DNA from 3 places in the Spongiibacter sp. UBA1325 genome. Region 2 is predicted to be linked to each of the others. Evidence: predicted binding sites of a transcription regulator. Region 2 holds the regulator's gene; each other region holds the start of a gene.
What was found. The regulator PhoB, encoded in region 2, activates phosphate uptake and scavenging genes when phosphate is short. The targets are predictions, from matches to a motif close to TGTCATAAANNTGTAACA.
Positions count from the first base shown of each region.

Region 1: a site for PhoB is predicted at 2,000-2,017, ahead of B3K78_RS00970 (OprO/OprP family phosphate-selective porin). Genes of this name have one in related genera too.
Region 3: a site for PhoB is predicted at 1,241-1,258, ahead of gspC (type II secretion system protein GspC). Genes of this name have one in related genera too.

Region 1 covers NZ_DBTD01000002.1:92,043-95,324, forward strand. The annotation lists gene B3K78_RS00965 (adenylosuccinate synthase) at 1-487, shown strand, start outside; gene B3K78_RS00970 (OprO/OprP family phosphate-selective porin) at 585-1,931, opposite strand; gene B3K78_RS00975 (beta-helix domain-containing protein) at 2,267-3,282, shown strand, end outside.
Region 2 covers NZ_DBTD01000010.1:71,496-74,777, reverse strand. The annotation lists gene purU (formyltetrahydrofolate deformylase) at 1-768, shown strand, start outside; gene phoB (phosphate regulon transcriptional regulator PhoB) at 874-1,581, shown strand; gene phoR (phosphate regulon sensor histidine kinase PhoR) at 1,591-2,886, shown strand; gene B3K78_RS12305 (PstS family phosphate ABC transporter substrate-binding protein) at 2,967-3,282, shown strand, end outside.
Region 3 covers NZ_DBTD01000006.1:251,390-254,671, forward strand. The annotation lists gene B3K78_RS06985 (hypothetical protein) at 1-489, shown strand, start outside; gene B3K78_RS06990 (rubredoxin) at 627-800, shown strand; gene B3K78_RS06995 (DUF3012 domain-containing protein) at 961-1,128, shown strand; gene gspC (type II secretion system protein GspC) at 1,312-2,190, shown strand; gene gspD (type II secretion system secretin GspD) at 2,187-3,282, shown strand, end outside.

The sequences.
Region 1 (3,282 bases), on a different contig from region 2:
CTATACCACGCGTGTGGGCAGTGGTCCGTTCCCGACGGAATTGTCCGACAGTGTGGGCGAGCACCTGGCCAAGCAAGGGCATGAATTTGGTGCAACCACCGGTCGTGCCCGCCGCTGTGGTTGGTTTGATGCGGTCGCCCTGCGTCAATCAGTGCGTATCAACAGTGTAACCGGCTTGTGCCTGACGAAGCTGGATGTGCTCGACGGCCTGGATATCGTGAAGGTATGCGTGGACTATCGCAACGCTGCGGGCGAGTCGATTTCTGCGCCATTTGATTGTGAGGACTACGATCAAATCACGCCAGTGTATGAGGAACTGCCAGGTTGGTCTGAGTCGACAGTGGGTGCCAAGTCGCTGGATGAGCTGCCCGAAAATGCCCGCGCCTATATCAAGCGCATTGAGGCGTTGTTGAATGTGCCCATCGATATCGTGTCCACCGGCCCAGACCGCGTTGAAACTATCGTACTGCGCCACCCCTTCGCCTAAGTAAGCGGCGGCGATCTCAGGCTTTGCTGCCAAGATCGAGTGATAAAAAAAGGCCATGCATTGCTGCATGGCCTTTTTTGTTTCCGGGGTCGTTAGCTTAGAACGCCCACTGTGTGCGGATAGCAAAGCTGTCTATATTGTCAGCAACCTCGCCTTTATCGTTCTGGATCGCGCCGCCGTCCAGGTCGTAGCTGCGGCTGTAATCAAACAGCACGCGCATGTTGCGGCTCAGATACCAGTTCAAGCCCAGGGTAAAGCGCTTGGCTTCGCCGCCACTGATATTGTCATCTTCCAGATCAATTTGATCAAAGCGTGCAGCGACTTCCAATGCGCCCCAATCGCCGGTGCTGGCATTGAATGGCGTGTTCACATTGAAGTACTTAAATTCGCCTTCAGACGCTTTGTAGCGGCGTTGACCACCAAAGATACTGTAGCCGAGTTGCACGTAGTGCGCGGAAAAGCTCAGGTCGTCGCCACTGTCACGGCTAACATTGTTCGCTGCAATCTCACTTTGTACCGACCACGCACCGTGCATGGCGGCAAATTCGAAAACGCCTATCTCGACCTTGTCCATGTCGGCAACGCTGGCGTTCACGGGCTTAAGGTCAGAGAAGTTAGTGGTTTTATATGAGAACGAGGGGCTCTTGCCATTCGCCAAACCGTCGTCGCTGGTTTTGCGCAGGCCATACGATGCACCCACGTGGACAACGGTATTGTCATTCAGAACCGGGGCGAAGCTGGCGCGCGCGCCGAAGCCGTGGCCTTCATCGGCATCATTATTAGAAATGCCGTCGCCGAACAAACCGGCTTTGGCGTGCCAGTTGCTGCCACCGCTGGCTGCTGTGATGCCAATGGCGCGGTCAAAGTAGGGCGTGGTGAGTGCAGCAACCAGTGAGCGCTCGGTGAACATAATGTCGTTAGAGCTTTCTTCTACTTCCATGCTGACCGCATGCTTTTGGTTACCGACAGTCAGTGTGATCGGGGCAGAGGTCAGCTTGTAACTCAGATTGGCGTCTTTAACGCTGACCTTGTTGCCCGCGAAGTCACTTTCCAACACGTACTTCCAGCGACCGTTCAGTTTGCCTTTAGCGTAGAGACGAGCGCGGCGGATTTGTGTGCCGTCAATTGCATCTTCCTGGTTGGCGAACGCTTCGTGGTCGTGTGTGGCGTAGTCGGCGTGCAGGCGACCGCCAATTTGTATGCTGGCTTGCTTGTCCGCACTTTCAATCTTCAGGCCTTTGCTACCCATGCTGACGGTCGCTTGCTGTTGTGCGCGTCGCGCTTGTTCGGCCTGCAGTGATTGCGCTTCCTCGGCACTGATAATGCCTTTTTCTTGTAGAAGCTTCAGTAGGGCGGAGTCCTGCTGGTTATCGGCGAAGGCGTGGCTGGTTGCAAGGCAGGCTGCAATTGATGCGCTGCATGCTAAAGAAGAGATCGTTTTCATTGTTTAGGCACCCAAAATGAAAGAAGTGGCACTTATGTTACAAACCGGAGACAAGTGTATTTCTGTTTTATGACATTTTTATGACTTGCAGGTGGCATTACTCCCTGTTTTTTACAACGCAGGGGCTCGCTTAGCCCCTGCGTTGTTCTCTAAGGCCTTGTTATTCAAATACAAATTAGCTCCTTATGGCAGCTTTGTCTAAAAAATAAGCAAAAAACACCGGCTGAAACATTTTCGTCATAGTTTATTCACTGAGTTGTCACTTTGCCTGCCTAACATACGCCTCAACGACAACAAGCTATGCCCTATTTAAAAGGTTCCGGAGATAAGTTCCCATGAAAAAGCTTTTCGCAATGACAGCAATGGCCTCAGCGATGGCGCTGGTAGGCTGTGGTGGTGGCGGTGATATTAATATCAACGCCCAAAACAACTCTGTAGACAACAGCACTGGGAATGGTGGCGGTACGCCTTCCAATGCCTGTGCGTCTTACAGCGATAACGGCGTAACCCAGCAAGGTAGCCTGGACGGTGTGAACTGCATCTACGGTCCTGACTTCGTGAGCCTGACCAACCCGATCGAAACGCCTGCCGGCAACCCGGTTGTATTTGCCAAGCTGAGCAACGGCGGTGTGCATATCTTCCGCGATAGCCTGGTAGTGGGTAAAAACTACGATAACGATGCAGACTTGAATGCAGCAGGCATCACCAAGGGTGGTGACGGTGCAAGCATTCAGATCGAAGCTGGCACTACGTTGGCCTTCCAGTCTAGCGACGATTACATGGTAATTAACCGCGGTTCACAAATCATTGCAGAAGGCGAGATGAACGCGCCCATCACTATCACGTCAGTGTCAGATGCTGTGGAAGATTCCGTTGGCGCTGAGGACGTGCAACAGTGGGGCGGTTTGATCATTAACGGCTTCGGTGTCACCAATAAGTGTTCTTACACCGGCTCTTTTGCGAACAACAACTTGGCGACCAGTGACTGTCACGTTGCTGCAGAAGGTAAAGCGGGCGCTGGCCAAACGCATTACGGCGGTGACAACAACGAAGATAGCTCGGGTACGCTGGAATACTTCATTGTTAAGCACACGGGTTTCGAAGTTGAGGAAGACAACGAGCTGAACGGTATTTCTTTCAACGCTGTTGGGTCGGGCACCACGGTTGATTACCTGCAAGCCTACTCAACTTACGACGACGGCATCGAGTTCTTCGGTGGTGCGGTAAACGTGGGTCACTACATCGGCATGTACGTGCGTGACGACTCTATCGATATCGATGAAGGCTACCGCGGCACGATCGACTACGCACTGGTTATTCAGTCTGAGAACGATGGCAACCGCTGTGTAGA
Region 2 (3,282 bases):
GGCTGGCTAACCGAGGCCAATCATCACGCCGATGCCGACAGCAATTGGTTTTTCATGCGCAACGAGATTAAAGCCGACTCACTGAGTATCGGTGCTGAGGCAGTGCGCGAGGCATTTACGCCCTTAGCGCAGGAATATGACATGGAGTGGGAGCTGGTCGACTCAGCGCGGCGGCGCAAGGTGGTGATTCTGGCAAGCCATGCCTCACACTGTATTGCAGATTTATTGCACCGCTGGCATAGCGGCGAGCTGTACTGTGATATTCCCTGTGTGATCTCAAATCACGAGAACTTGCGCAGCATGGTCGAGTGGCATGGAATTCCGTTTGAGTATGTGCCGGTCGACCCTCAAAACAAGGCACCGGCCCACGCCCGTATTCAAGAGCTAACGGAGAGCTATGCCGCTGATTGTGTCGTGCTGGCGCGCTATATGCAGATTATTCCTCCGGAATTTTGCCGTGCGTACAGCGGCAGAATGATCAATATTCACCACAGCTTTTTGCCTTCTTTCATTGGCGCGAACCCCTACCAGAAGGCCTATGATCGCGGCGTAAAATTGATCGGCGCCACCAGCCACTACGTCACTGAGCAGCTGGATGAGGGCCCGATTATCGAGCAGGACGTCATTCGAGTGTCGCATCGCCATAGCAAGGATGACCTGGTGCGTCTGGGTAAGGATGTCGAAAAGAGCGTACTGGCCCGCGCGCTTCGCAATCACCTTGAGGACAGGGTGTTAGTGCACGGTAATAAAACTGTCGTTTTCGACTAAGCTTGGGGGCAACAGCTGGCGCCTTGATCGAGTCGTTGTCATATAATTGTCATTAAAGGCCGTTTTAATGCAGGCTCAAGCATCCACAGGCTACAAGGGAAGAGCATGAGCACAAAGACCATCCTCATCGTCGATGACGAAGCCGCCATTCGCGAGATGATCCGCGTAGGGCTAGAGCTTGCCGGTTACGACTGCATCGAAGCGAGCAATGCGCAGGAAGCGCACGGAATTATTGTTGATCAGCGCCCGGATCTGGTACTGCTGGACTGGATGATGCCAGTCACCAGCGGTATTGAGCTGCTGCGCCGCTTGCGCCGGGAAGATTTAACCCGGGATATGCTGGTCATCATGCTCACCGCTAAAGACGATGAAGACAACCGTGTTCAGGGCCTGGATGTCGGTGCTGACGACTACATTACCAAGCCGTTTTCTTCCCGAGAGCTAATGGCGCGCATTAAGGCGGTGTTGCGCCGCGGCAGCTCGCCGGAGCAGGAAGAGACCATTGAGGTGGATGGCCTCAAACTCGACCCCGCCAGTCACCGCGTGTTTGCCAATGGTGAGCCTTTGGATATGGGGCCCACCGAGTTTAAATTACTGAAATTTTTCATGACCCACCAAGAGCGTGCCTATAGCCGTGGTCAACTGCTTGACCAGGTATGGGGCACCAATGTCTATGTTGAAGAGCGCACGGTAGATGTTCATATTCGCCGGCTTCGCAAAGCGCTGCTGACCGACGAGCGAGACTTCGGGCAGCTGATTCAAACCGTTCGCGGTACTGGCTACCGTTTTTCCGCAACGGGGGTGAGCGCCTAGCGCTGCTCTATGCGGTATTACGGCTGGAAGACGGAGCTTGTTCGCGTAGTGCTGCCATTGGCAGCGGCGGCAGTGTTTGCAACAGCGTTCGACCTTGGAGTGTGGCCCGTTTTTATCGTTGCAGCGGTGATATGCACCTGGCTGCTATGGCAACTTCAACGACTGAGCGACTGGTTATATAGAGGCTTGGGTACCGAGCCGCCAGAGGCAATTGGCATGTGGGGTCAAATTTTCGACACGATTTACGATATGCAGAAGCATGCGTCGGGAGATCGTGATCAGTTACAAGCAATTATTGATTACTTACATTCATCGTTTGCATCGATGTCAGATGCCGTGGTGATGCTGGATCGTCACGGCAACATCGAATGGTGCAACGATGCGGCGATGGATCTACTTGGGCTGCGCCGGGATGAAGATGTCGGCTTGCAGTTGCTGAATTTAGTGCGCAACCCGAATTTTGTTGCCTACTACGAAGCTGAAAAATACGCCATGCCCTTTGAAATGGCGTCGCCGGTAAACAGCGAGATACAGCTCAGTTTAAGCATCAGCTTTTTCGCGGAGGGTAATCGTTTACTGTTTGCCCGCGATGTCACGCGAACCCACCGTCTCGAAAAAATGCGCAAAGATTTTGTCGCGAATGTGTCACACGAATTGCGCACGCCACTGACGGTGATCAATGGTTATCTGGAGACGTTTTCTGAGCACGGTGGCGACAACCCGCGCTGGGATCGCGCCATCGATCAAATGCTGCGGCAGTCTCGCCGCATGCACCACCTCATTCAAGATTTAATGCTCTTATCGCGACTGGAATCCGTCCCTCAAGCCAGCGAGCATGAAGTGATACGTATCCGCCCGCTGATGGAAATGGTGCGCGAAGAAGCCCTCGCGGCCGCCAAGGGCAATCGCCAGATCGACATCGAATGTGACGATGCCATTGCGCTCAAAGGGCAGGCGACGGAAATACGCAGCGCGCTGTCTAACTTGGCGGTAAACGCCGCGCGCTACACCGCCGAGGATGACCGAATTGTGCTGCGTTGGTACCAGGATGACAGCCACGGTGTGTTGGAAGTGCAGGACAGCGGGATTGGTATCGAGCCGCAATACATTCCCCGTCTAACCGAGCGCTTCTACCGGGTTGATCAAAGTCGCTCCCTCGATACCGGCGGTACAGGCTTGGGTTTGGCGATCGTGAAACATGTTTTGTTGCGCCACCGGGCCGAGATGAAAATCTCCAGCCAGCCGGGGCATGGCAGTACGTTCAGTTGTTTATTTCCACGTTCATTAATCACTCGGGTAAACTGATTTCTCATTGTAATAAATCCGTCATCTAGCGCCGCTAAAATGACAGCCGTGTTACCAATTTTATTGATCGGGAGATACCTGTGAAACTGAAGCAATGTCTGATGGCGGCCGCATTTGGCCTTTCCTCTATGTGGGTGGCGGCAGCCACTGAAGTTGATCCGGCGCTGCCTGTGTACGAAAAGGCGGCGGGTGTATCGGGCACTTTTTCCAGCGTTGGCTCAGATACCCTGGCAAACCTGATGACGCTTTGGAGCGAAGACTTCAAACGCGCTTACCCAAACGTTAACGTCCAGATTCAAGCAGCCGGTTCCTCTACGGCGCCCCCGGCGTTGACAGAAGGCACTTCAAACATGGGGCCAATGAGCCGCAAGATGAAGGACAAAGAGATCGAGGCCT
Region 3 (3,282 bases), on a different contig from region 2:
CTCTTGCTGGACAGTTGTGGGGCGTACCAGTTGTTGCCCATTGGCGGCAGTGGCTTCCACTATAAGCCGCTGGCGACTGGCAGGCCCCAGCCAGCAGCGAGGGTGGAGACCATTGATCTGCGTGGCAACAATGCTGTCACCACATTGGTTGCTGAATACCTTGAGCGCTTTTATACCTCGCCACTGTCGCTGCGCGGGGCGGTGAAAGTAGAGCGTAAGAAGTCGGACTCCGGTGAGCGGGAGTACTACCTTTACCCGGGCAAAGATGAACGCCTTTTTTCCCAGCTGCCGCTTCGTAGCGGCGATCGCTTGCACGCCGTCAATGGCATTGCGCTGAGCGATAGCGAGGCGTTGAGCGACTTGTATGAGCGTCTCGACGAGGTGGAGGCGATCACCATTACTTTGGCGCAGAATCAACAGAGCACCAAGATAGTATTGGTGTCCTTGCCGGCGACTGTTCAGGCAATGATTCGTCTCGCAGCCGAGTAGTTGCTTCGCAGAATTCAGTGCGCATTTTCTTGCGAAATGATTGACTTTCCTTAATATTTTGTCGGCCTCTCGGGTAGTATACTGAGCCAAACAATAGCGGCGACTCAGCTGCCCCGCAGCACTGTACGGAGAGAACGATGAGCGACTATAAAAAATGGGAATGTGTTATCTGTGGCTTCATTTATGATGAGGCAGAGGGTATTCCCGATGACGGTATTCCCGCTGGCACACGCTGGGACGATGTTCCCGAGGACTGGGAGTGCCCCGATTGTGGTATCAGTAAGTTCGACTTCGATATGGTTGAGGCTTAGCCACCTGCATCACCGACACTGCACTCTGCCGCTGATTTTCAGCAGAGTGCAGCACCCCTCAAAAATTACCTTCCACTGTGCGCCTCGCACATTGCCTCTGTTACACTAGGCCGGATTTGGCGCAAAAGCGTCGTTCAACTGTCCAAGACCAGAGGTAACTATGCAAATGATAAAAAAAGCCTTGTTATTATCTTCACTGTTGTTGGCGGCCGCCTGTGCTCCCGAAGTGGGTTCCGAGGCATGGTGCGCGGCGATGAAGGAAAAGCCCAAAGGTGATTGGAGTGTCAACGAAGCAAGCGACTACACCAAACACTGCGTATTTAAATAGTGATAAGCCTGTCCGGGCCGGGTAGCTTTGCCCGGTTTTGATGACGGTTTGATGAAAAGGGCATTGCAAGCCTGGCTGACTCAGGCTAAAACCTTGCAAAAGCGTCGTTCGTGGTAAGAAAAATGTCACACTGTTTCTCTACTATGCGTCGCTTAGCTACAACGGTAGGGATGATGTACAACTGTGGATAAATTGGCGGTAGTAAAAATTTTGCGTAGCTCCCAGTTGCGCTCCGCCATCAGCGCCTTGCTTTTAGTGTTGTTGATTGTGTTGCTGACCGAGCTATTTTGGAGTGTCGCCAGTATCTTGCGCACGCCAACGTTGCCCCCGGCCAGCGTTGCCACGGTTGATGTTGCGACAGGCAATGGCCCTGACTACAGTGTCCAGTCTTTGCTAGCCGTCCCCCTGTTTGGCGAGCCACCCAAGGCGGCGGTGGATGAACAAACGATCCAGAAGGATATCAAGCGCAGCCGTCTGAAAATTACCGTGCTTGGTGTTGTTGCCGGCAGCAAAGACAGCGGCGTGGCGATTCTGCGCCACGGCAGCAAGACTAAAGCCTACGGTGTGGGAGAAAAGATAGAAGTCGCCGGGGCCGTGAAACTGTTGGCGGTAATGCCTGACCACATTGTGATTGAGAACAACCGCAAGCAGGAAAAAATTGAACTGCAAAAACGCCGCGTGAGCCAGGGGATTAGCGCGACAGCCACTCCCTCAGCGGCGAACGGCGATGTGATCGACCTGAATCGTGCTGAAATTCGCGATCTTATCGGCGACCCGCGACAGACAATTCAAAATAGCCCGCTGCGTCTGGCGCGCTTTTTTGCCGCGAGCCCGGTAATGGAGGGCGAGCAGCTGATTGGCTACGAGATGAAGCCGGGGCGCGATCCACGCCTTTTTAAACTGCTTGATTTGAAACCAGGCGATGTCGTTTTGTCGGTGAATGGCCAGTCTTTGTCTGAGTTGCCGACTACCGAATTAATGAAGCTGATGGAAACCACGCAATCCTTCGAGCTGCTTGTGCAGCGCAACAATACGATTTTGAGCAAAAGATTGGATATATGAAAACTTTTCTCCTGAGCCTATCACTGCTGGTGGTACTGGCCGCGCCGCTGCAAGCCGCTTATGCCGAACGCTTCGAACTCGACATGCAAAATGTGGATATCGGTGAATTTATCGACACGGTTGCCAAATTGACGGGCAAGACCATTGTTGTAGACAGCCGAGTGAAGGGCAAGGTCAGCGTTCAGAGCCACAGAAAACTCGACGCCGATGAACTGTATCAAATCTTCCTGTTGCAGCTCGGGGTAGAGGGTTACTCTGCGGTTGAGGCCGGCGACGGTGTGCTCAAAGTTATTCCAAATCAGGCGGCGAAAATAGAAGGCATTGAGGTTCAGCGTTCCTCCGCCGCAGTGGGTCGCAGTGAGTCCATCATTACCCGCATCGCGCAGCTGCAAAATGCGGATTCCGACGAGCTGGTTAAGTCATTACGGCCGCTTGTCGACAATAAAGTCGGGGTAATCACCAGTTACTCCGATGCCAATATCATCTTGATTACCGATCGCGAATCCAATGTTCGCCGTTTGATGTCGATCATCTCGGCCGTTAACTCTGTCGACTCCCAGTTGATGGAGACCGTGGTGTTGCGTAATTCATCGGCGGAAGAGGTGGAGCGCGTTTTAAACAAAGTGCTGTCGCAACAAACGCGCAAACGGGGATCATCCAAGCCTGTTGTCGCGGCAGATCCACGGACGAATACGCTTATTCTGTTTGGTGACGACGAGGCGCGCAGTTACTTGCGCCGGCTTGTCGCTGACCTGGATAGCGAGGTGTCCAGCCAGTCAAATATCCGTGTTAAGTACCTGAAGTACGCCAAAGCGGAGGAACTGGCAAAAGTTCTGAAAAGCATAAGCGACACCATTGTTAAAGATGAGCAAAGCGCGGGCCGAAATGCGGCGCCGGGTGTATCTTCGTCAATTAACATTGAAGCCCACGAGCAGACGAACTCCATCGTCATGTCGGGTAGCCCACATATTATCTCTGACTTGGAAAAAATCATTCGCGACCTGGATATCCGTCGTGCCCAGGTGTTGGTCGAAGCCATCATTATTGAAGTGACGGACAGCAAGGCCAAAGAGTTAGGGGTGCAGTGGTTGT